DNA from 4 places in the Lysinibacillus sp. NPDC096212 genome. Region 3 is predicted to be linked to each of the others. Evidence: riboswitches for the same ligand, from Rfam matches in the RefSeq annotation. Region 3 holds a riboswitch; each other region holds the start of a gene.
What was found. A riboswitch is a leader RNA that binds a small molecule or an ion and turns the genes downstream of it on or off. The one in region 3 is predicted to bind cobalamin.
Positions count from the first base shown of each region.

Region 1: another riboswitch for cobalamin. It lies ahead of ACIQ7T_RS12475 (ABC transporter substrate-binding protein); the one in region 3 lies ahead of ACIQ7T_RS21740 (FecCD family ABC transporter permease).
Region 2: another riboswitch for cobalamin. It lies ahead of mmgD (citrate synthase); the one in region 3 lies ahead of ACIQ7T_RS21740 (FecCD family ABC transporter permease).
Region 4: another riboswitch for cobalamin. It lies ahead of ACIQ7T_RS22875 (hypothetical protein); the one in region 3 lies ahead of ACIQ7T_RS21740 (FecCD family ABC transporter permease).

Region 1 is NZ_JBIWFQ010000011.1:16,647-24,871, forward strand. Features, by position in the region: gene ACIQ7T_RS12465 (adenosylcobinamide amidohydrolase) at 1-590, opposite strand, end outside; gene ACIQ7T_RS12470 (FecCD family ABC transporter permease) at 587-1,588, opposite strand; gene ACIQ7T_RS12475 (ABC transporter substrate-binding protein) at 1,585-2,550, opposite strand; cobalamin riboswitch at 2,837-3,019, opposite strand; gene ACIQ7T_RS12480 (acyl-CoA dehydrogenase family protein) at 3,246-4,913, opposite strand; partial or broken gene ACIQ7T_RS12485 (class I adenylate-forming enzyme family protein) at 4,915-6,417, opposite strand; gene ACIQ7T_RS12490 (MerR family transcriptional regulator) at 6,410-6,799, opposite strand; gene argS (arginine--tRNA ligase) at 7,410-8,225, opposite strand, start outside.
Region 2 is NZ_JBIWFQ010000034.1:27,060-35,284, reverse strand. Features, by position in the region: gene ACIQ7T_RS24195 (acyl-CoA dehydrogenase family protein) at 1-1,300, opposite strand, end outside; gene prpB (methylisocitrate lyase) at 1,337-2,251, opposite strand; gene prpD (2-methylcitrate dehydratase) at 2,264-3,697, opposite strand; gene mmgD (citrate synthase) at 3,796-4,917, opposite strand; cobalamin riboswitch at 5,111-5,305, opposite strand; gene ACIQ7T_RS24175 (NUDIX hydrolase) at 5,553-6,050, shown strand; gene ACIQ7T_RS24170 (CPBP family intramembrane glutamic endopeptidase) at 6,506-6,901, opposite strand; gene ACIQ7T_RS24165 (alpha/beta hydrolase family protein) at 7,357-8,225, opposite strand, start outside.
Region 3 is NZ_JBIWFQ010000027.1:56,920-65,144, forward strand. Features, by position in the region: gene ACIQ7T_RS21710 (glucosamine 6-phosphate synthetase) at 1-263, opposite strand, end outside; gene ACIQ7T_RS21715 (undecaprenyl-diphosphatase) at 537-1,151, shown strand; gene ACIQ7T_RS21720 (NUDIX hydrolase) at 1,436-1,996, shown strand; partial or broken gene ACIQ7T_RS21725 (IS3 family transposase) at 2,061-2,180, shown strand; gene ACIQ7T_RS21730 (type IA DNA topoisomerase) at 2,814-4,943, shown strand; partial or broken gene ACIQ7T_RS21735 (topoisomerase C-terminal repeat-containing protein) at 4,961-5,341, shown strand; cobalamin riboswitch at 5,757-5,941, shown strand; gene ACIQ7T_RS21740 (FecCD family ABC transporter permease) at 6,062-7,120, shown strand; gene ACIQ7T_RS21745 (ABC transporter ATP-binding protein) at 7,121-7,894, shown strand; gene ACIQ7T_RS21750 (ABC transporter substrate-binding protein) at 7,954-8,225, shown strand, end outside.
Region 4 is NZ_JBIWFQ010000030.1:42,112-50,336, reverse strand. Features, by position in the region: gene aspA (aspartate ammonia-lyase) at 266-1,684, shown strand; gene ACIQ7T_RS22895 (methyl-accepting chemotaxis protein) at 1,883-3,133, shown strand; gene ACIQ7T_RS22890 (DUF4181 domain-containing protein) at 3,252-3,677, opposite strand; gene ACIQ7T_RS22885 (hypothetical protein) at 3,724-4,401, opposite strand; gene ACIQ7T_RS22880 (amidase family protein) at 4,605-6,077, shown strand; cobalamin riboswitch at 6,172-6,386, shown strand; gene ACIQ7T_RS22875 (hypothetical protein) at 6,463-7,341, shown strand; gene ACIQ7T_RS22870 (YjcZ family sporulation protein) at 7,968-8,087, opposite strand; gene ACIQ7T_RS22865 (hypothetical protein) at 8,194-8,225, shown strand, end outside.

The DNA of each region.
Region 1 (8,225 bases), on a different contig from region 3:
TGTAGTACCATAATAACGGTCAAACCACTTTCAATTGCTTCTTTTCGCACCATATCTAAAATTTGGCGTTGATGAGCAATATCTAGATGGTTCGTTGGTTCATCTAGCAGCAATATTTCCGCGGTTTGTGCAAGAGCTTGAGCTACAAATACCCTTTGCTGTTCACCGCCCGACAAAAATTCCAACGGTGTCTGTTCATAGCGTTTCACACCAGTTTGCATCATGGCATGTTGGACTGCTTGTTCATCGCGATCAGACCAGCTTGAAAAGAAGCCTGTTTGATGTGGATAACGCCCAAGTGATACTGCCTCCCGTACACTGTTTGAAAAGGCATTAGCATGTAATTGTGGAAGCACCGCCATTTTTTTTGCTAATGCACGAGCATTGTAAGAGCTACTATTTTTGCCATCTACTAATATAGTGCCTGCAGTTGCTGGTAGTATGCCACTTATTACTTTTAACAGTGTGGATTTCCCGCTACCATTCGGCCCTAAAATCCCTAGTATTTTGCCTTTTTCAACGGAAAAACTTATATCCTGGACGATCGGTACGTCTTCATAGCCGCCGGAAAGATGTTCAACAACAATCATGCCCGTACCCCCTTGCTTCTACGTTGCTTATAAAAAATATAGGAAAAAACGGGCGCCCCAATAAATGCAGTAATGACACCAATCGGTAGCTCTCTTGGCATAATAATTGTTCGTGCTATTAAATCACAAATAATCAGCAAAGTTGCCCCATTTAAAAATGATAATGGCAATAAATGACGGTGATCAGAACCCCAAACCATTCTCGTCATATGAGGAACAACTAAACCAACAAAGCCAATCGTTCCAGAAACAGCTACCGCAGCTCCCGTCAGCATGGATCCACCCACTAAAATAATATATTTACTGCGCTTAACATTGACACCTAAATGCTGCGCGCGTTCTTCTCCATATAACAGAACATTTAACTCGCGTCTTTGTGTCCAAAGCATAATTGAGCCAATTATGACAAACGGAATAATCATCTGAACATATGGCCAACCACGCATCGATACTGAGCCTAGCAACCATCCGATTACTTGGCGTAGCTCTTCACCAGACAATGCAATCATTAATGAAATCAAAGAACCTAAAAATGAACTAAATATAACCCCTGTTAAAATAAGAGTTTCCATTTTTAGCGAGCGGTCTACTATTCTAGCAAAGCCCATAACAGCTACCATCGTTAATATGGCACCTATCATACTAAAGGTCGGCAATGTAAAATGGCCTACTACAGGTATTGATATACTAAAAAAAATTGTCATAACTGCGCCAACTGATGCACCAGAGGAAACACCTAATGTATAAGGATCAGCCAAAGGATTTTTTAATAAGCCCTGAAAAGCTGCCCCTGCAATTGCAAGTGACGCCCCTACAAGCCCTGCCAGCAGGACTCGGGGTAATCGAATTTTCCATAAAATATTGGCGGCTGTTTCATCAGCCGCCTTATTCCACAACACTTCTAGTGGAATATGAACTGAGCCTATCGCCACACCACACCAGATGCTAATGGTTAGAAGCGTAATTGCTGTTACATAGGCTACAATTGTTTTACTCATTTAAACGCCTCAGGGTAGACAGCTTTTGCTAGTTCCTCAAGACCATCTGCTAATCGAGGACCTTGACGACTTATCATATTTTCATCTACTTGTACTATGGCTTTATTTTTTACGGCAGAGATTGTCTCAAAGCCTGCACGTTGTGGAATTTTCGTTAAAATTTCAGGTACATAATTATATGCCACAACAATGACATCTGGATTTTTCGCGATAATTTTTTCAGCATCGATTTGATACCAGTCATTTACATCTGCTGCCACATTTTCAGCATGAATCATTTCTAGCATTTCATTCATAAATGTACCTTTACCAGCTGTATAAATCTGTGGCTCATCAGACGATTCTACAAAGACTTTCTTTGGCTCAACACCGTCAAGTTTTGTTTCAACTTCTTTAACTTTTGCCTTCATATTTGCAACAATTTTTTTAGCTTCTTCTAGTTTTCCTGTTGCACGACCAAGCTGTTCAATCGTTGTGTAAGTTTCATTAAAGTTTTTTGCATCCGCTACAACAAATACTTTCACACCTACCGCCTCAAGCTGTTCAATGGCTCCTTTTGAATAACTCATACCTGACGCATGCGTAAAAACGATATCTGGCGATAAAGCAATAATTTTTTCAATATTATAATCCATACCGCCAACCTTTTCTTTTTTAGTAACCTCTGGTGGATAATCGTCATTATCGGTCACGCCAACTATTTCATTATTTAAGCCAAGGCTAAATAATATTTCTGTGTTACTCGGAATGAGTGAGACAATTTTTTCAGGAGGTGCCTCTAGCGTAATATCCTTGCCAGTAGCATCCTTTATCGTCATTGGGAATGTAGCTTGATCTACTTTCGCAGTCTCTTGTTGCTCAGAAGATGACGGCTTTTCATTTGTCGCCTCTTTAGTATTACATGCAGCAAGTAAGCCCATAGCTAAAAATGCTGATAACCCTATTTTCCAAATTTTCTTCATGTGAATCCTCCTTAGTCTATTTGTGCTTATAGTTTTTATTGTTTTTCTGATTGATCGATACATTTTAGTTTTTGATCGCCTAACATTGTGGGGTTATCGTCAACATTGCGAACTTCCAGCCAACATTTTGAGCTTATCGCCTAACATTGTGAATTTATCGCCCATGTTTTCAAATTTATCGACATTCATCTTCCAAAACAAATACCCCTCATCATAAAATAATGAGGGGGTCAAATTTGCACAAAAATACATATACAAAATCCACCATCCTATCCTCGTAGGCTACAACGTGTTTTCTATAAAGGCAGGTCTCCTGGCTCGTGCTCCATACGCTTTTTCAAGCCTTCCCGAAATTTTCAGTGGCGCAGATTGAAAAAACTCACACATACAGTGGCGGGACCGCATCGGAATTACACCGATTTCCCTTTTCACTTTACTTAAGTAAAGAACCTTTATAATATTCAGTTGATTGTATTATACATGAAAATGAAAGAAGTCGCCTCCATTCGAGACGACTTCAAAACAAATCAATTATGTCCGGCATACTCTGTGACTTCCGCCGGAGGCTTTTGGTCAAAAAGATGTTTTTGTGCGAAAGCGTAGCGACAGCAACACTCAGTCATTGCCACAGGACGTGGCGTTCTTAGATTGAGTTCCTCTATTTCATCTGGTGTTTGGACACCCGCTGAAACAAGTTATACTATATCTGAAAAATACTGTACCGTTTTCATTGGTGCACCCATTTCTCGTAATGCCCATGTATCCTCCAAATAAATATCTGCTAGCTTCTCATATTTGCCGCCGAATCTTTGTGCCCACTCGACTGCTACCACACTTTCATATAAATGCGCCATTTTCTCTGCGACCTTTTTTGCTTCAAACGTTTTTGTTGCATCATCTAAACGGCTAAATGTTTGCAAAGTTGATTCTAGTTTTGCTAATTGATCCATGACAATTTCAACTAATGGACTGGCAACTAGTTTTTCTAGACGTTCTTCCATGACACGAACAAACATTTCGTGCGCATGAAACTTATCAACTAAACGAATGAGCTCTAAAGCTAAAATATTCGCAGTCCCTTCCCACACAGTAAGTACCTGTGCATCTCTTAATAACCGAGGTGTAACAAAATCTTCAATATAGCCGTTTCCGCCATGTAATTCAATGGCTTCACTAGCATAATGTACAGCTTGCTCTGCCGTTTCTTTTTTCATGATAGCAATATACAAGCGGTTTAAAATAATGTCTTCTTTATTCCCCTGCCCACTAGTTACTTTATCGTAAAGCTGAATAAGATCAAAAACCGTGGCAACTTCTACATGAAGCTTGGCAGCGAATTTCCCTAGTGTATCCTGAATCATAGGATATTGCGTTAAAGGTTTACCAAAGGCATGACGATTTGTCACATAATGCTTCGCCTCTAAATATCCGCGGCGCATAATGCCGATAGAAGCAACCGCATTGCAAATTCTTGATAAATTAAGTGCCTCCAGCATATAATAAATTCCTTTATTCGGATCACCAACAACATATGCTAGCGCACCATCAAATTCCACCTCACCAGAAGGCACTGCTCTAACGCCAAGTTTATCCTTTAAACGCCTAATGCGTAGGTTATTAACTGTGCCATCCTCGTTTCGCCATGGAACGGCAAACAATGTTAAGCCCTTTGAGCCTACCTGAGCCCCTTCCATACGTGCCAATACCATGGTTACTCCACACATTCCTACATTAGATGCAAAATATTTTTCCCCATATAAACGATACTGCTTGCCGTCCTTTCTTGCCTCCACAACATTCGCCCCAACATCAGAGCCACCTTGACGCTCCGTTAAAAATGTAGCCCCTTCATATAGCTCTGTATCTCCTGTTGCACAAACATGTGGTAAAAAGCGCTCCTTCACTTCATCACTCGCATAATGATCAAGTAAATAAGCAGTAGCCATTGTTAAAGTAACAGGACAGTAAAAGCCTGGCTCAGCATGTGATAGTAAATAGCCCTGAGCAAAGCTATACACATAATTGCCCTTCCTACCTAATTGCGGAATATCCTTATGCACATAACCAACAATGCCGGTATTGTACGTCTCTTCAATTGTTCTTTTATAGCCATCATTGACCCAAATCTCTGACACTTCTTCACCATAGGCATTATACCTTTGTAATCGAGGTTCACCCTCTCTATCTGTATGTTTGGCTCTCACATCAATATCTCCAGCACAAAGCTCACCAAAATCTGTTAGCTCACGTGTGGCATATTCCACAAACTCTTTATCTAGCATCATTTCTAAAACTTTATGAAGTGTATCATTATCGTTAAAAAAGTTTGTTGTTTTCATATCTTCCTGCTGTAAAACTTTCATACTATCTCACCTCTTGTCCCTTCAAGGATTGTTTTAGTATTTTGCCTGATGCATTTCGTGGTAACGCTTCCACACGTTCAAAGATGCGTGGAATTTTATATTTAGCAAGATGCTCCTCCAAATAAGCTTTCAGTTCATCCTCGTCAATTTCCGTTTTAGCGGCATAAACGGCCTTCACCGTTTCTCCCCACTCCGGATGCGGTACACCTATTACTGCCACTTCAAAAATCCCCCCATAGCTCAACATACTATCTTCAATTTCTTTCGGATAAATATTCACACCGCCTGACAAAATGACATCCTTTTTACGATCGACAATCTAAATATAGCCGTCCTCATCTAAGCGAGCTAAGTCACCTGTTTTCAGCCAGCCATCTATAAATGCAGCCTTTGTTGCCATATCATCCTTGTAATAGCCCAGCATATTACCCTCACCGAATATCACAATTTCTCCTACTTCACCAACACTGACATCTTCTCCATTGTCGTTAATAATACGCAGCTCCGCCCCAAGTGGTGCACGCCTACCAACGCTCCCTGCCTTCGTTGCATGCTCTTCGCCAAACAATATTGAACCGTTTGGACCAGCCTCTGTTAGGCCATAAACACAAGTTAAGTTTTCTGTTCTGAAAGCTTCTTGTAAATGGCGGACTTCGTTTTGTGATAACGGCGCTCCACCATAAGACCACCATTTCATCGATGATAAATCAGCTGTTTGCAATCTTGGCATTTGAGCGGTTAACAAATACGCGACAGGTGCGCCGAAGAAATGCGTTGTCCGTTCCCGCTCGATTGAATCTATCAATAAATCAGGCGTAAATGTTGGCGTTAGCACATTTGTCGAGCCTACAAATACTCCTGCCATTAAAAATAAATGTAATGGGGCTGAATGCGTCAACGGCATCATAAGAAGAATCCGACTTTCTGGCTTTACTTCCATTTCTACTGCAATCATTTGCGCTACAGTTAAAATATTGCGATAGCTAAACAATACTCCCTTTGGTTTTCCCGTTGTACCCGAGGTATATAAAATCGTAGAAACATCATCTTCATTCAACTGGCAATCAATTGTTTGACTGCTTGCATGTTGAATAAGTGATTCATAGATTAGCCAATCAGCCTGCTCTTGACCTGTTTTGATTTTTAAAGGAACAACCGTGATGTTTTCAACTGCTGCAAAAATCGCCTCATGCACTAGAATAGCTTTAGCATCAGCATGCTGCGCTACATACTCAACCTCTTGCAGCGTAAATTTCGCATTTACTGGAACAACAATAGCTCCAATACGCTGAATAGCAAAATAGCTAACAACAAACTCTACAACATTTGGCATAAAAATGATCACTTTATCGCCTTGCCAGACCCCCTGCTCTAACAAAGCATGACTAAGACGTGTCACTTGCTCATCTAAATCACGATAAGTCACACGTCTGCCCTGACAAACAACAGCTTCACTCATAGGGTACTTTCGCGCATTACGTGCTAACAAATTCGAACTATTCATCATGCATCTCTCCCTTTAAAGTCGCTAATTTTTCTGTAAATATGCCTTGTAATTGCTGTAACTCCTTTTTCATCTGTACAAGCTCTGCAATTTTGCCATCAATTTCTTGCATTTTTTGCTCCCCATATTCGACCGTACGCTCCAACTGCTGAATGCCCGTGCGATCATAATCAAACAGCAATACCATTTCCTTGATCTCCTCAAGTGAAAAACCGTATCGCTTTCCTCGGAAAATAAGCTTAAGCTTCGCTAATTCTTTTTTTGAAAAGGTTCGCTGATTAGTAGATGATCGATTAGGATTAAGCAGCCCAAGTTCCTCATAATAACGAATGGTCCGTGTTGAAACATTAAACTGCTTAGCCACTTCTTGAATCGTCTTCAACATCATCTCCCCCTTCCGTTTTCCATCAGTATACCATTGACGCTAACGTAAACTACAACAAGATTTCTGAATTTTAGAGAAAATACTTACTTTAAGTAGCTGAATCGATTTATTTCGGGTGCTGTTTGTCAGTTTGGCTGTTGTATCCGTCGGGGCGGCTGTTCTTTCCGTCGTTTAGCGGGGCTTTCCGTCGCTTTGGCGATTCATTCCGTCACTTTGACTGTTCTATCCGTCACTTCTGCTTCTATCCGTCGATTCGTCTGTTGCTTCCGTCGCTCTGACGGGGCTTTCCGTCGCTTCGAAGGGCCTATCCGTCGGGTTGGCGAGTTTATCCGCCAAGTCCTTAATATTATGTAAAATTCTATACAAAGTTTTTCAACCCTGACTTTAGTTTTGTTAAATTGTGCAGCTTATGTTGGAATTCGCCGCTAAAAGTGTGAATTGCGCCGCTAACCAAAGGAGGAACGCCGCCAAAACCCGAAATTCCGCCGCTAACCAAGCAAGGAACGCCGCTAAAACCTGAAATTCCGCCGCTAACCACAAGATCAAATCCATTTCAACAGAAAAAACCCCCGGCACATTGTCGTGCCGGGGGCTAGAGAGACTAGTATTACATTTTTTCCGGTGCAGATACGCCGATTAAGCGTAATGCGTTGGCAATTGTTGTACGTACAGCAGTAATAAGGGCTAAGCGAGCTTCTGTTAGCTCTTTATTTGAAGCGTCTAATACTTTTTCAGCGTTATAGAAGCTGTGGAATGCAGCTGCTGTGTCTTGAATATAGTTGGCGATACGGTGTGGTGTACGGTGCTTCGCAGCATCTGCTACCACTTTCGGGAAGTCGCCCACTTTTTTCAGTAAATCAATTTCTTTTTCTGCAGTTAACAGAGTTAAATGATCTGTTGTTGCAGCAAAGCCTTGCTCATTCGCTGAGCGTAAAATTGAAGAAATACGTGCATGCGCATATTGTGCGTAATACACTGGGTTTTCGTTTGATTGAGATACGGCAAGGTCAAGGTCAAAGTCCATGTGAGAATCGCCGGCAGTTTTCACGAAGAAGTAACGTACTGCATCTAAGCCAACCTCTTCTACAAGCTCACGCATTGTAACAGCGTTCCCTGTACGTTTAGACATTTTGAATTTCTCACCGTTTTTATAAAGCTGAACCATTTGGATGATTTCCACTTCAAGCGTATCACGGTCGTAGCCAAGCGCTTGAATAGCAGCCTTCATACGTGGGATATAGCCGTGGTGGTCAGCTCCCCAAATATTAATTAATTTATCGAAGCCACGTACAATTTTATCCTCATGGTATGCGATATCTGGAGTTAGATATGTGAAAGAACCATCGTTTTTAATTAACACGCGGTCTTTATCGTCACCAAATGTTGTTGAACGGAACCAAGTAGCGCCCTCTTCTTCAAATAC
Region 2 (8,225 bases), on a different contig from region 3:
CTTGCATTAAGTACTTGGAAAGCTGGATGTATTGGTGATTACTTTCTGCGGGTTGATAAGCTACTGAAATTTTATCTGTAGAAGCTGTTTGCGCTTGCTTTTTATATAACATTTTTGCGATTGTTAAACGATTGATTTCATTCGTTCCTTCAAAAATACGGCTAATTCTTGCGTCACGATATAAACGTTCTACCTCATAATCCTGCATATAGCCATATCCGCCATGTATTTGTACAGCTTCATCTACAATTTTTCCAAGTGCTTCTGAGCAATTGACTTTATTGATTGCGCATTCTATAGCGAAATCGGCTATTTTTTGAACTATTGACTCTTTACTAGCTAACTTAATGACATCATCCAATTCACCAGCTGTTCGGTATGCAGCACTTTCTGCACCGTAAATTAAGATCGCCATGTCAGCAAGTTTTTCCTGTATCATTGTAAAATCAACAATTGGTTTTTGAAATTGTTTCCGTTCTTTACCATAATTCACGGCTAATTGTAGTGCCTGTTTGGAAGTTCCGATGTTTGAAAAAGCTAGCTTTAGACGCGCCATATTCAATATATTCATGGCAACCTTATGGCCTTTTCCAACTTCGCCAAGAACATTATCACTTGGTACTGCAACGTCTTCCAAAATAAGGGTAGCTGTCGAAGATCCTTTAATGCCCATCTTCTCTTCTTCTTGCCCAACAGAAACCCCTGTAAAGGTACGTTCTACAATGAAAGCAGTCATTCCTTCGATTGTTTTCGCAAAAACGACAAAAATATCTGCTAGCTGAGCATTGGTAATCCATTGCTTTTCACCGTTTAATACCCATGCTGACCCATCTTCATTCAAAATCGCATTAGTTTTGGGACGTAATGCATCTGAACCCGCTTCTGGCTCCGTCAGGGCATAAGCTCCAATCCATTCACCTGAGGCCAGCTTTGGTAAGTACTTCAGCTTTTGAGACTCATCCCCAAAATAGACATAGGGCAATGTGCCAACTCCTGCATGAATATTGTAGGATACGCTAAAAGAGCTCCCATAGCCCATCCTTTCTGCAACTAGCCCTGAGATTGTTTTATTGAGTTCAAGACCCCCATAAGCTTCGGGTATTTCAATATCAAGTAAACCAAGGTCACCTGCTTTTTGAAATAATTGACGAGTGACATCATATTGATGCTGCTCAATAGCTGAAATATTAGGTGAAACATCCTGTTTAATGAACAACTCTGCAGTTTTTGCTATGAGCTTTTCCTCATCCTGAAAGTCCTCAGGTGTAAAGATCGTCATTTTGTCTTCTAGTTTATCCATACTAGCCCTCCTTGAAAGAAAGAGGAGAAAAGCAAGTTACTTTATTTCCTCTTTAGGTAAAATGGTTTTCGCCAACTCACTATCTAAATCTTCGAATTTGTAATAAGAAATGGATTCATATAACTCACTTCTAGTTTGCATATCCTCGATAACTTCTTTTTGAGTCCCTGTATTTTTTATTAATTCAAACACTCGTTCATATGCTTTGGCTGCTACTCTCATGGATGTAACGGGATAAATAACCATCGAATAGCCCATTTTTTCGAACTCCTTAGCCGTATAATACGGTGTTTGTCCAAATTCAGTCATATTGGCTAATAAAGGAGCATCTAACTCACTTGCAAATTGTTTAAACTCTTTTTCTGATTGTAGAGCCTCTGGAAAAATAGCATCCGCTCCAGCTGCTACATAGGCTTTGGCTCTAATGATAGTCTGTTCTAAGCCTTCTACAGACCTTGCATCTGTTCGGGCAACAATAAGTAAAGTAGGTGCTATTTGTTTAATCATTTTTATTTTTTGTATCATTTCCTCTTGGGAGACGAGTGTTTTACCATTCAAATGACCACATTTTTTAGGAAGATTTTGATCCTCAAGCTGGACAGCAGCCACCCCTGCCTCTACCATTTCACGAGCTGTGCGGGCAACATTTAATACACCACCAAAGCCAGTATCGATATCCACTAGAATTGGTAAATTAGTAGCTCGGATAATATCGCTAGCACGCTGAGCAACTTCATTTGAATAAATCATTCCTAAATCAGGTAAGCCCCTGCTCGCTGTGTAAGCAGCTCCAGAAAGATATAATGCCTCAAAGCCAACTTTTTTAGCCATTAAGCCGGCCATTGCATCATGAGCTCCTGGTATTTGCAAAATAGCTGAACGAGTGATTAAAGCTCGAAATTGTTCTGCTAATTGTTTTTGTGAAACTGCTTCATTGACAATCCACGCCATCTATATAACCTCCTAAATAAATAGATCTACAAATTCATGAACATAACTATTTTCAAGAAGCTCTTTTTCAGCACAAATCTGATTAATGGTACTTAATTGTTTTTGAGAATAATGTGTACTCATGTTTTGCTGGAATTTATCAATGATTTGAGGGAATGCTTCCTCACGACGGAAACGATGTCCTAAAGGATATTCACACTCAACTAGCTCTGATGAAGTGCCATCTTTGTAATAAACTTGAACAGCATTGGCAATCGAGCGTTTTTCAGGGTCTAAATAATCAATTGTATATTGAGATTTTTCAACGACCACCATTTTATTTCTCAAGTCATCGATACGTGGATTTACGGCCACATCATCTTCATAGTGATCTGCTGTAATGTCACCATAGATGAGGCCAATAGCTGTAATGTATTGAATACAATGATCACGATCAGCTGGGTTATTAAGAGGTCCCTCTTTATCGATAATACGAATGGCAGATTCATGTGTAGTAATTTCAATTCTTTCAATTTCATTTAATCGATTTTTCACTTCATGATGTAAATGTACGGCGCATTCAGCAGCGGTTTGTGCATGGAATTCGGCTGGATAAGAAACTTTGAATAGAACATTTTCCATGACATAAGATGCAAGTGGTCTAGCAAGTGTTAATTCTTGTTTATTAAAGAGAACGTCTTGGAATCCCCAGCCAGGTGCTGATAAGGCAGTTGCATAACCCATTTCGCCCTTCACAGCCATCATGGCTAATTGCACTGCCCTGCTTGTTGCATCTCCAGCAGCCCATGATTTTCTAGAACCAGTATTAGGTGCATGTCGATATGTTCGTAAGCTCGAATTATCAATCCAAGCATTTGACAGTGCATTGATAATTTCTTGATGAGAGCCACCTAATGCCTTTGTCACAACGGCTGTTGTCGCAATTTTGACAAACAGAACATGATCTAAACCTACACGATTTAAGCTATTTTCTAGTGCTAGAATACCTTGTATTTCATGGGCTTGTATCATCATTTCTAAAACGTCTTTTACTTTAAGAGGCTCTTTACCCTCTGCAATACGTATGCGACTCAAATAATCTGCAACAGCTAATATGCCACCTAAATTATCTGATGGATGTCCCCATTCAGCCGCAAGCCAAGTATCGTTATAATCCAACCAACGAATCATACAACCGATATTGAAGGCGCCTCTAACTGGGTCAAGAACATAGGGAGTCCCCGGAATACGTGTACCGTTTGGGACGACTGTACCTGGTACTACTGGACCAAGAAGTTTCGTACATTCAGGATACTGTAAGGCTAAAATGCCACAACCCAAAGTATCCAATAAAACATAACGTGCTGTTTCGTATGCCTCTTCACTTGTAATCGTTGTATTTAATACGTAATCAGCAATATCAGTTAGTAATTGATCTGTCTTAGAAATTTCATTTGTTTTAATCATCTATATCTTCCTTTCATTGCATAATTTTGCTATACTAGTATACTGATGGACATTGGTCAGAATGCCCATCAGCTCTATGGCGAGTTGTTAAAACTTGATTATACCGATAATTCTTCAAGGTTATGACGCTCGCCAATATAATTGACACGAGGTCTAAATAATCTATTATTGTCATGCTGCTCTATAACATGAGCACATAAGCCGATTGTTCGTGATCCAAAAAAGATTGGCGTATATATTTCAATCGTCAAACCAAGCATGTAATACACGGGTGCTGCATAATAGTCTAAATTTGGGTACAAACCTTTTTTCTGTACCATCACTTTTTCACCAGCTTCACACATGTGATATAAGCGGTCATCCCCTTGCTCCAAACATAATTTGTGCAAAGCCTCTTTCATAATTTGCGCTCTTGGATCCATCTTTTTCATATATACACGGTGACCAAAGCCCATAATTTTTTCTTTATTTTGTAGTTTGTTTTCTAGCAATGTTTTAAAGCCTTCAACTGTTTTCGCTTCTAGAAGCATATACATCACTGCCTCGTTTGCCCCACCATGTAAATTACCTTTCAATGATGCGACAGCCCCAGTTAAAGCACCATACAAATCAGATTGTGTAGAGGCGATTACGCGAGCTGTAAACGTCGAATTTGGCATCTCATGTTCACTATATAAAACGAGTGACTGATCAAAGATTTCTTCTTCTAACGCAGTTGGTTTTCTGCCAGTAATCATGTAATAAAAATTAGCACTATAGGAAAGCTGGCTATCAGGCTCCACGACGTCTTGACCATTTAATACTCGATAGCTATTCGCTACGATGTTGGGCATGCCACCTAAAAGTCTATATGCTCGCGTCAAATTCATTTCAGTAGAACGATTATTGATGTGCTGATCATAGCCTGCTAAAACAGAAATTCCTGTTCTAAGTCCATCCATAGCATGTGTCCCATTAGGCAATAACTTGAAAATTTGAAAAATCTCTTGTGGAACCTGATAATTAGATTTCAACTTGTTCTGTAAATCAGCTCGTTGCTCGGTAGTTGGTATTTCCCCATGCAACAATAAATAGACAATGTCTAAATACGAATATCTCTGTGATAATTCAATCAAATCATAGCCTCGAATGACAATTTGACTTCCTACAGTGTCTAAAAAAGATAGCTTTGTTTCAGCGGCAATAATACCATCGAGACCGGGTGAATAATTTAACTCCATTCATTACAACCCCTTTGTTTAATTATTCTTGTAAGCGTTACCATTCAAACACAAAAGAACAACAAAAAAACAACTTCTACCCCTTTGAGAAGTTGTTAATCTACAAAAACATGACAGAGCAAAAAAACAGTGAATTCATGTAAATTCACAAAGATCATGCAGTAGCTAACACCTCCCTATCCTCGTAGGTCAATTGATGCTTTTCTTAGTGGCAGGTCTCCTGACTTATGATCAACGCTACAATAACACCTTCCCATTTTGACAAACAAAACAGTGGACTTGTTATCGAACTCCTAAATACAGTTGCGGGACAGTGTTGGACTCTCACCAACTTCCCTTTTAATCAAATGGAATCAAATCCATTTGAACCACCAAAATTTAGCATATTCAATTTGTCTATTCACCTTAACATAGAGTTTTCGAAACAATCAATATAGTTGAGATTTGGAGAAGCTTGAACATAAAAAGCTATTTTTCATTTTTCAAGAACTATTCTACTTTTTTTAGCACTATTTTGTACAAAAAAGATTGTTAATCAATACCATTGAAACTATTTTTATAATTTGTAAGTAAAATAGAGGATTCATATTTTGAAAAGGCGAATATTTTTTAATGACAAGTATTAGGGGGAGAATATGGGATATATTTCAGAATTAAGGAAACTTATCGGTAGTAGACCAATTATAAGCATCGGGGCGACAATTCTTGTGATAAACGATGATAAGAAAATACTCTTTCAACATCGTTCGGATACGTTGGATTGGGGATTACCTGGGGGCTCAATGGAACTAAACGAAACTTTAGAAGAAGTTGCTTGCCGTGAGCTCTATGAAGAAACAGGACTTGTGGCCAATGAATTTGACTTGATTGGTGTTTTTTCGGGACCAGATTATTATTTCCAATATCCAAATGGGGATGAAGTCTATACAGTCATTCATCTTTATGTTGCTAAAAATGTAAGTGGTGTATTGGAGAAAAAGGATGATGAGAGTTTGAATCTTACATATTTTGGTGAAAATGAGCTCCCAGATAATATGGAAAAGAGAACAAAAAATCTATTAGACAATCTAGAAGATAAATTGTGGGATTTAGGTAGTTCTTTTGCAAATAATAATAGAAATTTTAGTAAATAAAAACATTTGCTACGGATCCTACGTCTGATTGGATCGTTGCTAATGATTTTGTTAAACTACAAGCCTTAACTTCAATGCCTGGGCCACTATTATCAAACGGCTGTCAGGTATTTTAATACCAGTAATATTTGTTATCAATATTACTATTAAATAACTATAGCTTATAAAGAATTATAAGAATCTAGTTTCTATATATCAATTCTATAATTTCTATGATAATCATAGATTTTTTCTATGATCTTTCGTTCAATTCTCAGTTGGAATAAAAAAATGAAAATAAAAAGATTCCTTTGATGCACATTTTCGGAGTACCGAATGCCAACAAAAGATTCTTTTTATAACTCATTTATCAATAACTTTAAATTCACAAGGTTATTTTAGTATAAAATTCTATTAAAAGGGTATTTCGAATCATTACCAATGATTACTTTTTCGTTTATGTCCATTACTTCCGATTAGATAAATAATGGCGCTATTACATGCGGTATGAGTATATGCAACACAAAGTCGATAGAAAAGTGAGCAATTATAGCCGACTCCAGACCCTTTTTCCAGTAGAGCCAACCATAGATAACGCTAAGAGAGCCGTTAAGCAATACCGCCCGGAGGATTACGTCGCTAGTGATGGCGGTTATCGCGCCCGTGATTCCGATATGACCGAGGCCAAAAATAACCCCTGTTATAATAATAGCCAACCACACGCCGATTTTAGTTGGTCCCCTATCTTTCGCCTTTTTGATTTTGGAAGCAATCCAAACCAAAAGCGTCATCAAAAAAAGCCGGAATAATATTTCTTCTGCCGTACCGCCATAGAAAATCGCAAGCGCGGATTTCCAAACTGGAACCGCCATTTCCGCCTTCATTAGTTCAACAGACATATTCCAGAAAGGGATGCACAGTAAAACGACAAGGACACCGCCCAAAATGCCCCAAAGGACAGATGAACCGAGTATAGATTTCTGATAGCCCTTTCACTTTTCACCACCTGTAGTTCCCTCCAAAATCGGTGCGCTAAATCCAATATGTCGCGCCAAAAGCAATCCGAAAAAGCTTGCCAGCACACCTAACACCAGTGTTTGTGCAATCTGCGCAGGTATGATGATCTACATAGGTGCGTTATCTGGCAGCGGCGCAAGCGCGTACGTAAACGGTTTAACCATTACGCCCGTCACGACGCATACGGCAATAAGTAGCAAGAATAGTTTCCAGTTTATTATCTTTTTCCTGATGCAGTTTTCTCCTAAGAAATTATTTCGTGCCTATAGTTAGAAAATAAAACTAGCTATTGTTATTTACCTCCTGATGACTATTCCAATACCGAATGAATCCAATCGGCAATATCATTGATCACTTGTTGATCGACATGTTGTGCAACTTTATACTCTTTTTTTGCTTTTCGTATCTCTCCATAAACAAAAGGCATGAAAGCATGATTTAGGTTTAGATAGAGTTTATACGTTACATTGGATCTATCTCCCAATATTCTTTTGTAACCATTAAAATCCTTTTCCACTGATACATGGAAATCTTTTTCTCCTTGTAGAATAAATATGGGCTTATTTAATTCCTTGAGATAATTGGCAGATGGATGTTCGCCCATTTCTTTTAGGTAGTAGGCTCTAACATATTTTCCTAAAACTGAAGTTGATTTTGCTTCTTCATCACTTAGGTTATAGATGTTGTCAAACTTTGATGATAATGCTGCTATTTGTTTTTTTGCAATTACTTTCAAAAACTTATTCAATGAATTTAAAACTTCGTTATTTTGATCCATTAGAATTTCTTCAAATTTGCGTGGAGAACCACCCATAATAATGATTCCAGCAAACTTACCGCCTTCTGCATCAATTCGCGGAGCTAACATCCCACCTAAACTATGACCGATAATAAATATTTTGTTTGAATCAATACGTGAATCACTTTGCAAAAAATTCGCAGCGAGAATTGCATCCTCAATGGTTTCTTCTTTCACTGTTAATCCAATATCCTTTCTCATTTCTTTACCATATACGAATGTTCTTTTATCATATCGCAGCACTGCAATTCCTTTTCCAGACAAACCATTTGCAAGATCCTTAAAAGGATAAATATTTCCGATTTTTTCATCCATGTTGCTTGGACCAGAGCCTTGAACCAATACAACTGCAGGAAATAATCCTTTTGTTTCATCAGGAA
Region 3 (8,225 bases):
TTATTATCGACAGGACATTCTCCTTTAAATTCTACAACGTCCTGCCTTTTTTGAGTTTCAAAATAAACCCAGTATGGATTTTGACAAGCGTTAGCAAAGCCCGATTCTATTGTTTTACTACTATTTTCGAATGAATAGTTTTTTACATATGTAATATATTCATTATCTGTAATGTCCTTTTGTGGACCGTAAAAATACCAGAACACCCCTAAAATTCCGATTGGCACAATCCACAGTATATTCCTTTTGCTTAATTTTCCCATATTGGAAGCCCCCTTTATAAAAATATTTTATCATCTTTATACTGATTTTTGCTAGTTTACTATAATATTTTCTAGTTTAGGATTTAATATTGTAGATAATGATTTTGGGGGAGATATGGATTTTTTCAGTTTCATCTGTGTTTTGTTGATGAATGGAAACTATGAGGCGTATGATGACGTCATGTATGAAAGGGTAAGCAAGTATTCAACTGGAAACAGCGCATATTTGAAAACTTTAATTTACTGAGAAATTAAAAGCAAGGAGATTTAAAAATGAATTATGAAGTATTTCAATGGATTAATGATTTAGCTGGTCGCTATCCTTTACTAGATAAAGGGATGATTTTCATCACTGATAGCGTTCCTTATGTCGTAATCGTATTTATGTTATTTTTATGGTTTACAGCAAACAAAGAAAAAAGGACAGAAAAACAATATACTGCTTTTTACATTGTCTTTACATGTTTACTTGGATTGGGTTTAAACGCACTCATTCACTTTGTCAACTATCATCCACGACCATTCATAACGTATAATGTTCATCAGTTAGTACCACATGCTGACGATTCTTCATTTGTAAGTGATCATTCAGTATTAGTATTCTCTTTAGCATGTACGTTGCTATTACGAAAAGACTCGTGGAAGTATCCTGTATTAGTATGGGCTATCCTAGTAGGGATTTCACGTATCTTCGTCGGAGTACATTATCCAGCCGACGTGATTGGAGGAGCCCTTCTGTCATTTGGGGCAAGCTTTGTCATTATCAAGTTCTCCAAAATATTGGAGCCGGTTGTACAAGTTCTGTTCAATATCTATAACAAACTAACGAAACATATCCCTTTTTTAGCGAAGTTCGGCCATAAAGATCTGAGTCATGGGAATAAATAATGCAAAGATGAAGAGTCGCATTTTAATGCGGCTCTTTATTTTGTTAACAAAAGAATAAATATAAAATCATATGTATCAATAAATAAAGGTTTTAATTTCAATGCGAATTGGCACTATCATACATTCTGCAATTTGTAGGACAGTTCTTCCTTTTTCATTAAATATGATCCGCTACTATGGCTCTGTTAAATGAAACTATTGATATTTGAAACCTACCTGAAATCTTAGTATAATTAGTCGGAATATTGGTACTTTTAGGTTTGTAGAGGGAGGGTTGCTTAAGTATGAGGTGGAAGACATTAAAATCAGAGTTTTTATATAAGAGTGAATTTGGTAATTTAAGAAAAGATAGATGTCAACTTCCTAATGGCTTAGTCATTGAAAATTACCATGTAAATGAATACAGTGATTGGGTTAATGCGGTAGTTATTACAAAAGATAAAAAGCTTGTTTTAGTTAAACAATACAGATATGCAGCTAACGGAATTTTTCTAGAGATACCTTCAGGCAAAATAGAAGAATGGGAGACTAATCAAGAAGGAATTCTGAGAGAAGTTAAAGAGGAAACTGGATATATTTCTAAAATAAAACCGATTTTATTAGGAGAATATTTCGTGAATCCCGCTACACAGAATAATAAAGTTATAACGTATCTTATCTTAGATGCATATAAGGCATATGAGCAAGATTTAGATGATACTGAAAATATTGAAGTTAATTTAATTGGTTTTGATAGTTTTGAAAGCTTGTTTAAAAACAAGAAAATTCTAACTCAAATGTTTTCAATAAGTGCTTACTACATGGCTAAAGACTATATGCGAACAAATAGACTTATTAAATATTGATATGGTTCCCCTATGGTAGACAGAAAAGAAAGTAAATTAATCTGTCTATTATATGGGATTGTTTATGGCACATTTTGAACAGGAACTCAAGGACTATATTCACTATTACAATCACAAACGAATGAAGAGAAAATTAAAAGACCTAAGCCCGGTGGTTACCTCTCAGGTCTTAGAAGATGCTTAACTAAATATGTCTAACTTTATTGGGTCAGATTATATTTTTACCAGTTTTTTAAAAGTCTCAAAATCTAACTTTTAATTGGTACCCATAATTCAACTTCGCATTCATTGGATTTCCATTCAAAAGTACTTCAAGAATTTCTTTTTCGCTATATTTCGATACATTGTATTTATTTGTAAAAATCTCATTTTCAAGTTTATCAAATAAGAGCCTTGAAATTCCATCATTTGTAGTAAGTACTACATAAGATTGTGAAGATATTTCTAAGTGAAGGGATTTTTTTATTTGTGCAATTGTACATAAAAAATATTGCACTTTTATTTTAATAACTTAACTTTCGAACTCAAAAAAAATGTATCTGGTACTAACTTAAAAGATCAGATGCAATTTTTTTATTAGTGTTCTTCTTGAGCCAACATGTGCAATTATTGAAGATACAATGAACTGTTCCGGAAGTTGTAGCTTTAGAAGGGGATACCGCCAACATTTAAAGATTTTAGTAAGTGATATTTTAAATTGTTTAAAGTAAAATAGTAGTAAGGTATTTCATAATAAACTCAACTAATCTGATTAGTTGAGTTTTATGTTTATATATTAAAAAGTTACTAAAATATTTTAAAGAAGATGTGATGATTAATGGGGAAAATCGCCATTTTGGCAGAGAAACCATCTCAAGCAAGAGCTTATGCTGATGCATTTAAAATTAAACAAAAAGAGAAAATATTTATTGAATTGGAACCTTGTTCTACTTTTCCTGAAGGTGCAGTAATTACCTGGGCAGTTGGTCATCTTGTTGAATTAAAGGAACCAAAAGAATATCAAAAGGAATGGGAGAAATGGTCGCTTGGATCATTACCTATCATTCCACAAAAATTTGAAGATAAAGTTGTCTCTAAAATGTATTCACAATTTAATGCAGTAAAAAAAATCTTTAGTGATCCGCAAGTAACAATGATTTATAACTGCTGTGATAGTGAACGTGAAGGTTCAAATATCTTCTACTCACTTTTAAAAATGACAAAAGTAAATAAGCCTGTTAAACGATTATGGATCAATTCATTAGAAGTTGAGGAAATTCGAAAAGGTTTTAATAATATGCAAAGTAATGAGCGTGATCTGCTCATGTACCAAGAAGCAAAAACACGTCAAATTAGCGATTGGTTAGTAGGCATGAACTGTAGTCGCCTATATACGCTACTTTTACAAAAAAAAGGCTTTAAGGGTAGTATCTCCATCGGACGTGTGCAATCGCCAACCGTATATTTAATTTATAAAAGACAACAGGAAATTGAACATTTTAAGCCTGAAAATTTTTATGAAATTGAAGGGATCTTTAAAGCACAAAATGGTGTATATAAAGGGAAGGCAAAGTTAAAAACAAAAGAGCGTGCAGAGGCTGTGCAATTATTGCAACAACATGGGGTTGAACCGATGGATACAGGTCTAATTACGAGTGTAACGAACAAAACGAAGCGTATTGCACCACCCAAACTACATGCGTTATCAACATTACAAGCCAACGCCAATAAACGTTGGAAATACAGCCCGTCGCATGTGTTGAAACTTACGCAATCACTTTATGAGAAAAAGCTCGTTTCTTACCCACGTACCGATTCACACCTCATTACACATAATGAGTTTGCCTATTTAAATGAATCATTGGCAAAATATCAGCAGCTCGTTGGAAAGCCATTTAATGCGATTAATCGCGGGAATAACAAACGCTATGTCGACAGTGCCAACGTTGGGGAGCACTATGCTATTATTCCAACGAAAAAAGTGCCAACAGAAAAAGCGTTACAATCAATGAATGCTGATGAAAGAAATATTTATTTCGAAATAGTCAATACGACACTCGCCATGTTTCACCAAGATTATGAATACGATGAAAAAACGATTATAACGAATGTCAAAAATTTAGAGTTTAAAACGGTAGGGAAAACAGAACTTGTAAAAGGTTGGAAAGAATTGTTTTTAAGTGAAAAAGGGATGCAAGAGCGTGAGGAATCGTTACCTGTTGTTTTCCAAGATGAAATGGTACAAAGTAAGGTTTCTATTCTAGAAGGCACAACTACGCCTCCTAAGCCTTATACAGAAGGGCAACTCATTACGATGATGAAAACATGTGGTAAATCAGTTGAGGATGAAGAAGAAATCGAGGTGCTGAAATCGATTGAAGGTATTGGTACAGAAGCAACTCGAAGTGGCATTATAGAGACCATTAAAAAGCATGGATTTATTGAAGTACGAAAAAACATAGTGAGCGTTTTGCCGAAAGGGGAGCTTTTATGTCGGGCTATCGAAGGGACATTACTTTCAAGTCCATCTATGACTGCAAAATGGGAAATTTACTTAAATAAAATTGGTCGTGGAGAAGGCTCTGCAAAACATTTTATTGAAAGCATAGGCAAGTTTATTACTCAATTAATAGCGGAGGTACCTAAACAATTAGAGTCACTTTCAATTGAAGCTGAGCAGTTTAAACCAGCTGCTGTGAAAGATATTGTGCCATGTCCGACATGCAAAGTAGGAAAAATAGGTTTGCGTAAAAGTTTTTACGGTTGTTCGAATTATAAAAATGGTTGTAAGCAAACGTTCCCAGAAAGGTTACTAGGAAAAAAACTAACTGAAAAGAACATTAATGATTTATGTAAGATTGGTAAAACAGCTGTGGTTAAAGGGTTTAAGTCAAAGAATGGTAAACAATTTAATGCGTCACTTCGTTTGGTAGAAGGAAAAATTGAATTTGAGTTTAATGAAAAGTAATTGCGGATGAGATTTTTTTCACCGTCAATGCCGTTCAGACGATTAAAAATAGTGAAGATGTGACACTCAGCAAAGTAACACGAGCGAAGAAGAAATTTGAAGTAGTAGGGAAATGCCCATTATGTGGTCATAGCGTGATCGAAGGACAAAAAGGCTTCGGCTGCAGTAACTGGGAAAAGGGCTGTAAATTTGTCATCTGGAAAAACGATGAATTTTTAGCCGCGAAGAAGAAGAAGCCTACCAAAACAATGGTTAAGAAATTGCTAGCCGATGGAACGGTATTGGTAAAAGGCTTAACAAGTAAAAAAGGTTCTAAATTCGATGCTCAATTAAAATATGAAAAAAATACTGACAACGAATATTTTAGTTGGAAGATGGAATTTGAAAAAAAGGATTAAAATTAAGCATTTATGAATCTTGTTGAATTAATTCTCACTACCCTAAACAATTATTTTATGAAATGAAGGTTATCTCAACCTAATGACTTCCAAGTAGAAAAGAAAATCCTTTGTATTTTTATAATTTCCATTTATAAAAATAGATAACCAAAATAGAATGAAAGATTTGTTAGTAGATCATGTAGAGTGTTGCCCTCACTGATATTGAATATCGAGACTAATAGCGTACTATGAGGAATTTGTATAGTAAGGTAAGATAAATTATTGTCTAAATTTATTTTATTTTTCCAATAGTAATTAATGTTTAACAGTTCTATTTTCTGGCTATTAATCTCTCGTTTATTACTATTTTTACTTTAATGTAATATATAATGTAATTGCTATCTGGAAAATATTCTGATATTGTTCCTCTTATAACTTAATAATTTTTGTTGGTGCGAATGACATTGTTCGTTTGCTTAAAAGGGAAATCGGTGCAAATCCGATGCTGTCCCGCAACTGTAATGGAGAGTCTATACAATATGTCACTGTAGCGAGCTATGGGAAGGCGTATAGATGATGAACCTAAGCCAGGAGACCTGCCAATAAAAGCAACAAACTTACATAGAACCACGAGGATGGTTGTAGTGACTGGGAAGAGACGCCCTTTATTTAACTATGACATCCTCTTGTAGACAAGGGGATTTTTTTATGCCCTTTGCTTTAAGAGAGGAGAGCGTTTTGAAGAATCCAACAACTAGAAAAATCAACCTACTCTTATTAGTGTTGACTGGTGTCGTTCTAATATCCTTGACGTTAGCGATAATGGTAGGCTCTGTGTCTATAACACCTAGTATTGTATGGCGCATTATTTTATCGCATATCCCGTTCAATCCACTTGGCATTACAGAAGATTGGAGTCGTTCGCAGGAAATCATCATCTGGCAAATTCGTACTCCCCGCGTAGTACTTGCCATAATAGTCGGAGCGGGTCTTGCAATTTCGGGAGCTGCTATTCAAGCTTTAGTTCGCAACTCAATCGCAGACCCCTATATTTTAGGTGTATCTTCCGGTGCATCTGTCGGGGCGACGTCTGTTATTTTACTGGGCGCTTTTTCATTTTTAGGTATGTATGCGCTATCACTTGCGGCTTTTATAGGTGCGACGATTGCAGTACTAATCGTGTTTTTCTTAGCACGAGTTGAGGGGCGAATTTCAGTTATTCGATTATTATTAGCCGGAATTGCCGTGTCACTAGTTTTGTCAGCAATGACGAATTTTATGCTGATGATGGCGAAAGAAGAGGGCGGTATAAAGGCAGTGATGTATTGGATGATGGGAAGTCTGGCTGGAGCGAAATGGGTAAATTTAATGATTCCGTTCGTTGTTTTAACGGTCGTCTACGTAATTTTACGTCTTCATGCACGTCATTTGAATTTACTTTTACTAGGCGAAGAATCTGCTGTTACGCTGGGGATTAATTTAGAGAAATTTCGATTGCTACTAATTCTATTAATTTCCCTATTAACAGGTGTCCTTGTTGCTGTAAGTGGTGCAATTGGCTTTATAGGACTGATTATTCCACATATCGTACGCATGATTGTCGGCTCAAATTATAAGTTTGTACTGCCAGTCAGTGCATTAATTGGTGCGATATTTTTAATATGGGCTGATGCAGCTGCGCGTATTGTGATTGCACCTGAGGAAATGCCGATTGGAATTATTACTGCTTTATGCGGATGCCCATTTTTTATATGGATGTTGCGTAAGCAAATGTATTCTTTCGGGGAGGAAAATTAGATGGTATACGTAGCAAAGAACCTTACTTTTGCCGTGCAGCAGGTGAAAATATTAAACAATGTTTCTGTACATATTCAAGAACGCGAGTTTGTGGGCATAATTGGACCTAATGGCAGTGGGAAATCGACCCTATTAAAAAATATGTATCGTATGCTACAACCTCAAGAGGGAGAAGTATTTTTATTTAATGAAAATATTTACAAGCAATCTTCAAAGGAGATAGCAAAGCAACTAGCCGTCGTAGGGCAGGAAACACCAGTGCTTTTTGAGTTTACTGTTAAGGATCTTGTTGCAATGGGACGTACACCGCATAAAAGGCTTATGGAAGTGGATACAAAAGAAGATCTAGCTATTGTCGAGGAATCGATGCAGCAAGCAGGCGTACTGCATTTAAGTGAACGTACTTTTAGTTCATTATCTGGTGGTGAGAAAAAACGAGTCGTTGTTGCAAGGGCTTTGGCGCAACAGGCTAAGGTTATGGCATTAGATGAGCCAACGAATCATTTAGATATTCAGCATCAACTCCAGCTTATGGATTTAATACAGAGCTTGCCGATTACGGTCATTGTAGCCTTGCATGATTTAAATATTGCAGCAACTTATTGCGATAAAATTTATGTTTTAAAGGACGGAGAAATTGCGGCGTATGGAACTCCGTTTGATGTATTAACACCCTCATTGCTACAAAAGGTGTTTGGTGTACATGCAGAAGTTAATGTACATCCTGTCACGAAAAAGCCGCATATTTATTATATATCTGAGCAATTTTTATAGTTAGTTTAAGAGACTTAGATTTCTTTCAATATATTTTTTAGAAAAAAGGAGAAGTAGACATGAAGACATTAAAAAGCGTATGGCTTGTTCTTGCAATCGCAATGCTAAGTATTTTAGCGGCTTGTGGTAACGAGGAAAAACAGGATTCAGCATCGCAAAGTGAACAAGTAGAACCAGCAAAAGCAGGAGCAACGGAAGTAACGATTGACAATAACGATACGACACAAGTCTATTCGCAAGCACCTAAAAAAGCAATTAGCTTAAATCAGCATGTGACAGAGATTATGCTAGCGTTAGGCTTAGAGGATTCAATGGTCGGAACAGCATATTT
Region 4 (8,225 bases), on a different contig from region 3:
AAAAATAGTTCTTTGAGCAAGCCAAAAGCCGAATCCGTACGCAATTATGCTGAGGCATAATTGTTTAAAAACGAGAAAAACTGCTAACCAAAGTAAAAAGTGTGTAATCTTATATGTCTTAATAGTTTCAAAGTAGCGCTCGGTTTTTAGGGAATAATAATATCTTTTCATGGGATTTTTCATTTTACAGAAAAATGACTGTTTACAATACTGCATTAATTAGCTACTATCAAGTGTGAGGATTACATAAAAGGAGACGACAATTATGTCCACACAACGTATAGAAAAAGACTTTTTAGGTGAACGTGCATTACCAAGCAATGCTTATTATGGAATTCAGACGCTTCGTGCAACTGAAAATTTCCCAATTACAGGATATACAATTCACTCTGCTCTTATTAAAGCAATGGGTATTGTAAAAAAAGCAGCTGCTATGAGTAATATGGAGGTACACCTACTTTCAACAGAAATCGGAGATGCAATTGTCGAGGCTGCACAAGAAGTTATTGACGGCGAGTGGGATGCTGAATTTATCGTTGACCCTATCCAAGGCGGTGCTGGCACATCTATTAATATGAATGCCAACGAGGTTATTGCTAACCGTGCCTTAGAGATTTTGGGCAAAGAAAAAGGGGACTACAAAACAATTAGCCCAAACAGCCATGTTAATATGTCACAATCAACAAACGATGCTTTCCCAACAGCTATTCATATCGCTGTGTTGAATTTGATAGATGAACTACTTCTTACAATGGAAAACATGCAAGCAGTGTTCCACCAAAAAGCGGAGCAATTTGCGCATGTTATTAAAATGGGTCGTACGCATTTACAAGACGCTGTACCGATTCGATTAGGGCAAGAATTTGAAGCATATTGCCGTGTGATCACTCGTGATATTGCGCGCATTCGCCAAACTCGCCCAAATTTATATGATGTAAATATGGGAGCAACAGCTGTTGGTACAGGATTAAATGCATTCCCTGACTATATTCAATCAGTTGATGTTCATCTTGCTGAAATTTCAGGATTGCCGCTTAAAGGCGCTACACACCTTGTGGATGCAACACAAAATACGGATGCTTATACAGAAGTATCAGGCGCACTAAAAATCTGTATGATTAATATGTCGAAAATCGCTAATGACCTTCGCTTAATGGCATCTGGACCACGTGCTGGATTAGGGGAAATCATTTTACCAGCTCGTCAACCTGGATCTTCTATTATGCCAGGGAAAGTAAATCCTGTTATGCCAGAGGTTCTTAATCAAGTGGCATTCCAAGTAATTGGTAATGACCATACGATTTCTTTAGCATCTGAAGCAGGACAATTAGAATTAAACGTTATGGAGCCTGTGCTTGTCTTTAATTTAATTCAATCGATTAGCATTATGAATAACGTGTTCCGAGCATTTACACAAAATTGCTTGAAGGATATTGAAGCAAACGAAGATCGCATGAAAGAATATGTGGAAAAAAGCGTTGGTGTGTTAACAGCAGTGAACCCGCATATTGGCTATGAGGTAGCTGCACGAATTGCGCGTGAAGCAATTTTATCTGGTCGTTCAATTCGTGAGCTTTGCATTGAAGAAGGCGTCCTAACAAAAGAACAATTAGATTTAATTCTAGATCCATATGAGATGACACATCCTGGTATTGCCGGATCAAGTATTATGAAATTAAAATAATTTATGATGAAAGCACTTTGTCTAAAGCAAAGTGCTTTTACTTTTAGAGCACATCTCCATGTATTTTGGATACTACGAAAGTACTTTCTCTTTTATATATCATTCCTCTTACAAAAGTTGGACTTTTTTCTATGAATTTCAGGAGAATTAAACTATAATAACTACGTTGGAATAATATTATAGTTGGAGGAATTTAGTATGAGCTTACGGAAAAAAAGTATAATTTGCTTTTCTACTTTAAATGTTCTCATGGGTGTTATATTAATTGTAGACCTAGCAAATTTAACTTCATTAAAATGGCTATCCACTTTATTAACAGTAATAGGAATTACGATGACATTATCGTGTATTTTCTATGTGAAATTTAAAATTATTAAGCCTATTAAACAATTATCAGAATCTGCACAAGCAATTGCTGGTGGAAATTTAAGTACTGCTCCGATTGAAATTAATTCCAATGATGAGATATCAGACTTAGCTAAAGCGTTTTTAAAGATGAAGGAACAATTACATACGATGACACAAAATATTGCAAGTAGTTCTTCAGATTTATCTGCGAGCATAGAGGAGCTATCAGCAAGTACAAATGAAATTACAGATGCAGTGAACGAAGTTGATTCACAAATGGAGAATACGACTGATGGCCTTAAGAAAGCAGCACAATCTGCAAATGAAAGTGCTATTGCTATGCAGGAAACTGCTGATGGCATTGAACGTATTACCGTGGCAACGCAAGATGTATTTGATCATGCAAAAGAAGCAAATGGCATTGCAGGCAACGGTGCAGAAATTTTACACGTGGCTAAAAATCAGATGGAATTCATTTCAACTTCTACTGAAAAAACAAGTGAATTAATGCAGCAATTATCTGGAAAAATGACAGATATCAAATCTATGACAGACATGATTACGGCTATTACAGATCAAACGAATTTGCTTGCATTAAATGCAGCGATTGAAGCGGCGCGTGCTGGAGAGCATGGAAAAGGCTTTGCCGTAGTCGCAGAGGAAGTTCGAAAATTGGCAGAGCAATCTAAGCATTCGGCTATTCAAATTGTCGAGCTGGTAGTTGGCATTGAAAGTGATACAAAACAAGTAGCTACCTCTGTCGAAGAGGACTTTAAAAACGTTCAACAGGGCGTCTATGTTATTGATGAGGCTACAAAGTCATTCGGTACGATTTCTCAGCATGTTAGCAAAATGACGAACCAACTTGAGGATATTTCCGCAACAGCAGAAGAGCTTTCAAGTAGCGCGAATGAGGTTACAAACTTAGTATCGACAATCGCAAGTGGAATGGACAGTTTGTCTAATTATACAGAGGTCATTCTGCAGTCAGTAGATGAGCAAAGTGCCTCCATGCAAGCGGTCAACATGGTAGTATCACAAGATTTATGTGTACAAGCTGAAAATTTACAAAAGCTGACACAGAGATTTAGTGGACAATAATTGCAAGAAATATAGTATTCATTTAAAAAGGCTATTTTACAGGAATAGATTTTCTGCGAAATAGCCTTTTTTATTTTATATCAAGTGTATTAATTAATCGGTTTAAATAGCTTCGAAATTAAATATTAAATAAGCCAAAAAAATCGGTTGTTATCGTCAAAAATCCTATGCTAATCATTAACACCATTTCTGCGATAGTAGCAACAAAATCTCTTTTATTTTCAGCGTATTTCCATTCCATAAATGCTCGTAGTATTTCAGATGTTATAAAAAAGACAATTAAGATAAACCATGTTTCGAAATACCAAGGAATTCCAAGTGTATCGTTGCCAATCATATAATACGAACTAATTAAAAATAAACTCATAAATATTATTCGTACAGACCAATCTAGTTTTTTATGTCTTTCGTTAATGTGATTATAAGAAAACCATTTCTTTCTTTCAACACCTAACAGCTTTCTAATGGCAAATCCAAAAATACTAATTACTAAAACAAGCGTAATTAGAAAAAGTATAAATGTTCCAAATCCGATATTAATCAATTTTCAATCACCTCGTAGGCAAGCTTATTTTCTTAAATATTGTCGGTCATAAAATACCACCATTCTTATTGCAATAAAATTCTACATCAATTAAATGAGAAGAAGAAACACCGCTTTCAGAGTATTTTCCACCCACAGTAATGATATAAGAGCGACCATCAGCATCAATTGTATATTTGTATCCTTTTTGGATCCAGTTACCACTACCATTTTCAATTTTCGAAGATAGAGAGTTCATAGCTGAAAACAACTGCCTACTTTCAGTTGTATTTGAATTTAACTGTGTATCAAAAGAGCCTTCAAAACTAATAATAGCAACCTTTGAACCTGTATGTATTTCCACTGTTTTCGGTACTGAAGTTGGAGCATACGCATCATTATTTTTTAACACGATAAATGAAGCATCTACTCTTTCTTTTAACATCTTTTTAAAATCACTACCCTCAACCCAGTATTCATCAGTAAAATTTGATATAGGTTCTATTTCAAAGTTTTCATGATATTCTTCGTTCACTTTCTCTACAAGAGAAATATATTCCTTGTAATACTTTTCTTTTTGTTCCTGCGTTAAATTTAAAGGAGTTGGAGCTACGATTTTTTCTTTTTCTACTGTTTGTTCATCGGTCGATGGTTTGGATGATTTTACATTTTCTGTTTTTTCATTTACACACCCTGTTAAAAAGAAAATTCCCAGTAAAGCTCCTGCAAATATATATTTTTTCAATATCTTCACCTCACAAAAACGAATTAAATAACAGAATAATTAGTTATTTATTTAAACTATAACACATTTACAAATACTGGGGCAGAAAATATATGAAGTAACGAGCCTGAGGGAATGAACTTTGAAATTTCAATAGTTAAAAAAACAATTTAAGCACAAGTTTCCCTTTTTGGTATAATATTGAAAGAGGGGGGGATTTGAAAATGGGTATAAATTTTAATAGTTTTCTTAAAGAAGAATTGTCAGTAATCGATATTCAAACAGCTATGGTACAAGGTGATATAACATCAAAAGAATTAACTATGTATTATTTGCACAGAATTGCTAAGTATGATCAAGGCGGACAGAAAATTAATTCTATGCTTGAAATTAATCCTGAAGCGATATTTATTGCTGAAGCATTAGATGAGGAAAGACTAACAAAAGGGGCTAGAGGGCCTTTACACGGAATTCCGGTAGTTTTAAAAGATAATATCGAAACGAAAGATTTTATGCACACTAGTGCAGGCGTAATAGCATTGGAAAATTATTTAGCTAAGCAGGATGCATTTCTAGTAAAAAAGCTTCGTGAAGCAGGGGCTGTTATTTTAGGGAAAGCAAATATGACTGAATTAGCAAACGCTATGTCGAGTACGATGTGGGCGGGTTATAGTTCTCGAGGTGGCCAAACACTAAATCCTTATGGCGATCCAGAACTTTATGTGGGAGGATCTAGCTCAGGGTCAGCGGTAGCAGTTGCATCGAACTTTTCAGTTTTATCAATTGGAACTGAGACAGACGCCTCGATTTTAAGTCCAGCTATTACAAATTCAGTAGTTGGCATAAAACCGACTGTTGGGCTCATTAGTCGACAGGGCATTATTCCGTTTACATACTCTCAAGACACAGCAGGGCCAATGGCTAGAACAGTAACAGATGCAGCTATTTTATTGGGCGTGTTAACAGGAGTAGATCAAGACGACGTCGCTACATATAAAAGTGAAAGAAGGTTATATAAGGATTACACCCCTTTTTTAGAGGCCACAGGATTAAATGGCGCTAGAATTGGTGTTTATAATAATGCCTCAAAAGCTTATTATGACTCAGAGGAATATGATGAAACACTTTTTAATAATGCAATTCAGGTTTTAAGAGATCAAGGAGCCGATATTATTGAAGGCATCGAAATCCCTTCTTTTCATAGAGACTGGAAATGGGGAGTACCACAATACGAATTAAAGCATAGTTTAAATAATTTCCTTGTAAATCTACCTTCCCACATGCCTGTGCATTCTATCTCTGAGTTAATTCAATTTAATAAACGTTCAAAAGGAAAGTCGTTAAAATATGGTCAGGATAAATTGGAATTGAGAGAGAAACTATCGAACACATTAAGAGACTCTGACTATTTAAATGCAAAACTAGAGGATTTGTATTTTTCTCAAGAACAAGGAATCGATTATACATTAAAAAAATATGAATTGGATGCGATTATCTTTCCATCATATATAGGTTCGACAATTAGTGCAAAAGCTGGTTATCCGTCTATTGCCGTCCCAGCAGGGTATATGAAAACTGGGAGACCGTTTGGCATAACATTCGCAGGAACTGCATTTAGTGAAGATGTTCTAATAAAACTTGCATTTTCATTCGAACAAGCAACTAAACTACGAAAAGCACCGAAGTTGAGTGAGTAGTTTTAAAATATCTAATTGCCTCAATTGACTTTAAAAATACTGTACTTTACTATTAACGGAAAGAAATCTAGTATTTTCCAGTTTATTGACAACTGAATAGCGTAGAGTAATAGGTGTAAATTGCGTGCAATTTACTGAAAAGGGAAGTCGGTGCAAATCCGACACTGTCCCGCACCTGTAAATTCATAAAGTATAAAAAACGTTTCATTCTTTTAATAAACTCGATCAACAACGTTTCAATTCGTTTGTTGGTCGTTCTTTTTTTGCGTTGAAAGTGAGTGACCCAAAAGCCAGTGATTCTGAATGGCCTTGGCATGTTATAGAAGAAGTTCAAGTAGAGTTATTCAAACAATAAGCAAAAAATTCAAGTTGGGGGAAATACATAATGATAATTAAACCGACAAAAAAAGTCTTACTGTCATGGATGAAAAGTTATGTCCCTGAAAGAGATTTATTTTTTCTATCAGAAGAACATCTTAATGAAATTGACTTTACAGATGTATTGTTAATGCCCATAGATGAGTTTTATACTCACAGCACATATCAGCATTTAAATTATGTTAATAGTTATGAATACTGGAATATAAAGAACGCACAATATGTAATTATTGCTGAAAAAGAATGGATTGAGAGCAAATCGAAAGAGGACCAACAATTGATTTTAAGTTTTCAAGTGCAATGTGAAAGAGGGCTTGTACTCCCCGTTAAATTTATAAAGGAGATAGAAAAAGTACCTTCGAGTTATGTACAGAATGGGCACGTTATCATACAGCGTTCAATGTGGGAAGGTCTTGACGAATCATTTAAAGAACAGTTACTTACAACAATGGTTTATGAATGGTGGGATAAGGGAGAATGTGAGGAACCTCCAAAATCATTACCTAGTTTTCTACAGCAATTTGCTAATACTTTTGGGCATCGTCAAGGTGCAAATTGTTTAGCAGCGGTTTTGTTTGCAATTTCAAAAGGGAAACAAAAGTGGTTTATTTATGAATGGATATATCAAAAAACATTTCTTGAAAAATTAAGTCAGTATAACTATGAAGAGGTCCTAGGTGAAGGGATACAACAAGGCGACATTGTGATTTGGAAGGATGAAAATGGTATTATTCAACATGCAGCTTATCATATTGGTGAAGAACTATATTTTAATAAGCATGGACAAACGATGTTTAATCCTTGGAAGATACTTTCGAAAAAGCAACTATATAAAGAGTGGGAGCACCTAACACCTGTGAAAATGAGAAAGAGGATAACGAAATAATAAAAGAGTATCTACAATCCGAGTTAAAAACTAATAAGAACTGGAATATATTATGTTATTCAGACTTTACAGCAGATGCAAATGTTTGAAGAGACACATGGAAAGTTAGGTAATAAGCGAGGAAATACAGAAAAAAATCACGATAATCTAGTTATTGCAGGAGCATTATCCGTACAGGGAATGAAGGCGAATAAGTGGTATGTATAGCAAAATCCTATTACTGATTAGTTAAGTGTAATGTATTACAATTATTGGTATATGGGAGGTGACTAGATGGAACTTATATTAGTCTATAATAGTAAAGAATATTAATTACCGTATGAAACAATTCAATAAATCATTCAAACAAGGAATATATTTGTAGACGGAAAATCGTTAAATATTACATCAGTGACTGTAGATTTAGATGGTAAGGTATATATTCGCATATAATTATAAATACATAAAGGTCACATCTAACAAGGTGTGGCTTTTTATTATGCCTTAGGCGGTTGAGTATGAAATTGAAAGAGGAGAATTTAAAAGGATCACCCGGAGGATAGTGACCCTTAGTAAAGATTTGGAGGTGTAAGGTTAAATTAGTATTACCTTACAATAGTTATGAGAATTTTAGGAGATATAGGGTATTAATAACCTCTATTCATGAAAGTAGCGCCGACAATAATTAGAAGAATGAACAGAACAACGACAAAAGCGAATGGGTTTCGTTCGCGACGCTCTTCGCGAAATTCTCCGCAGTATTCCATACAATATCCCTCCTTTCTATAATCTATAATCTATAATATGTATAGTTTTCAAAAGGGATTGCGGTATTTATCTTAGGATGCGTTAGAAAAATGTTTAAAAATAAATATGTTAAAAATAGGTATACACTATCAAGAAAA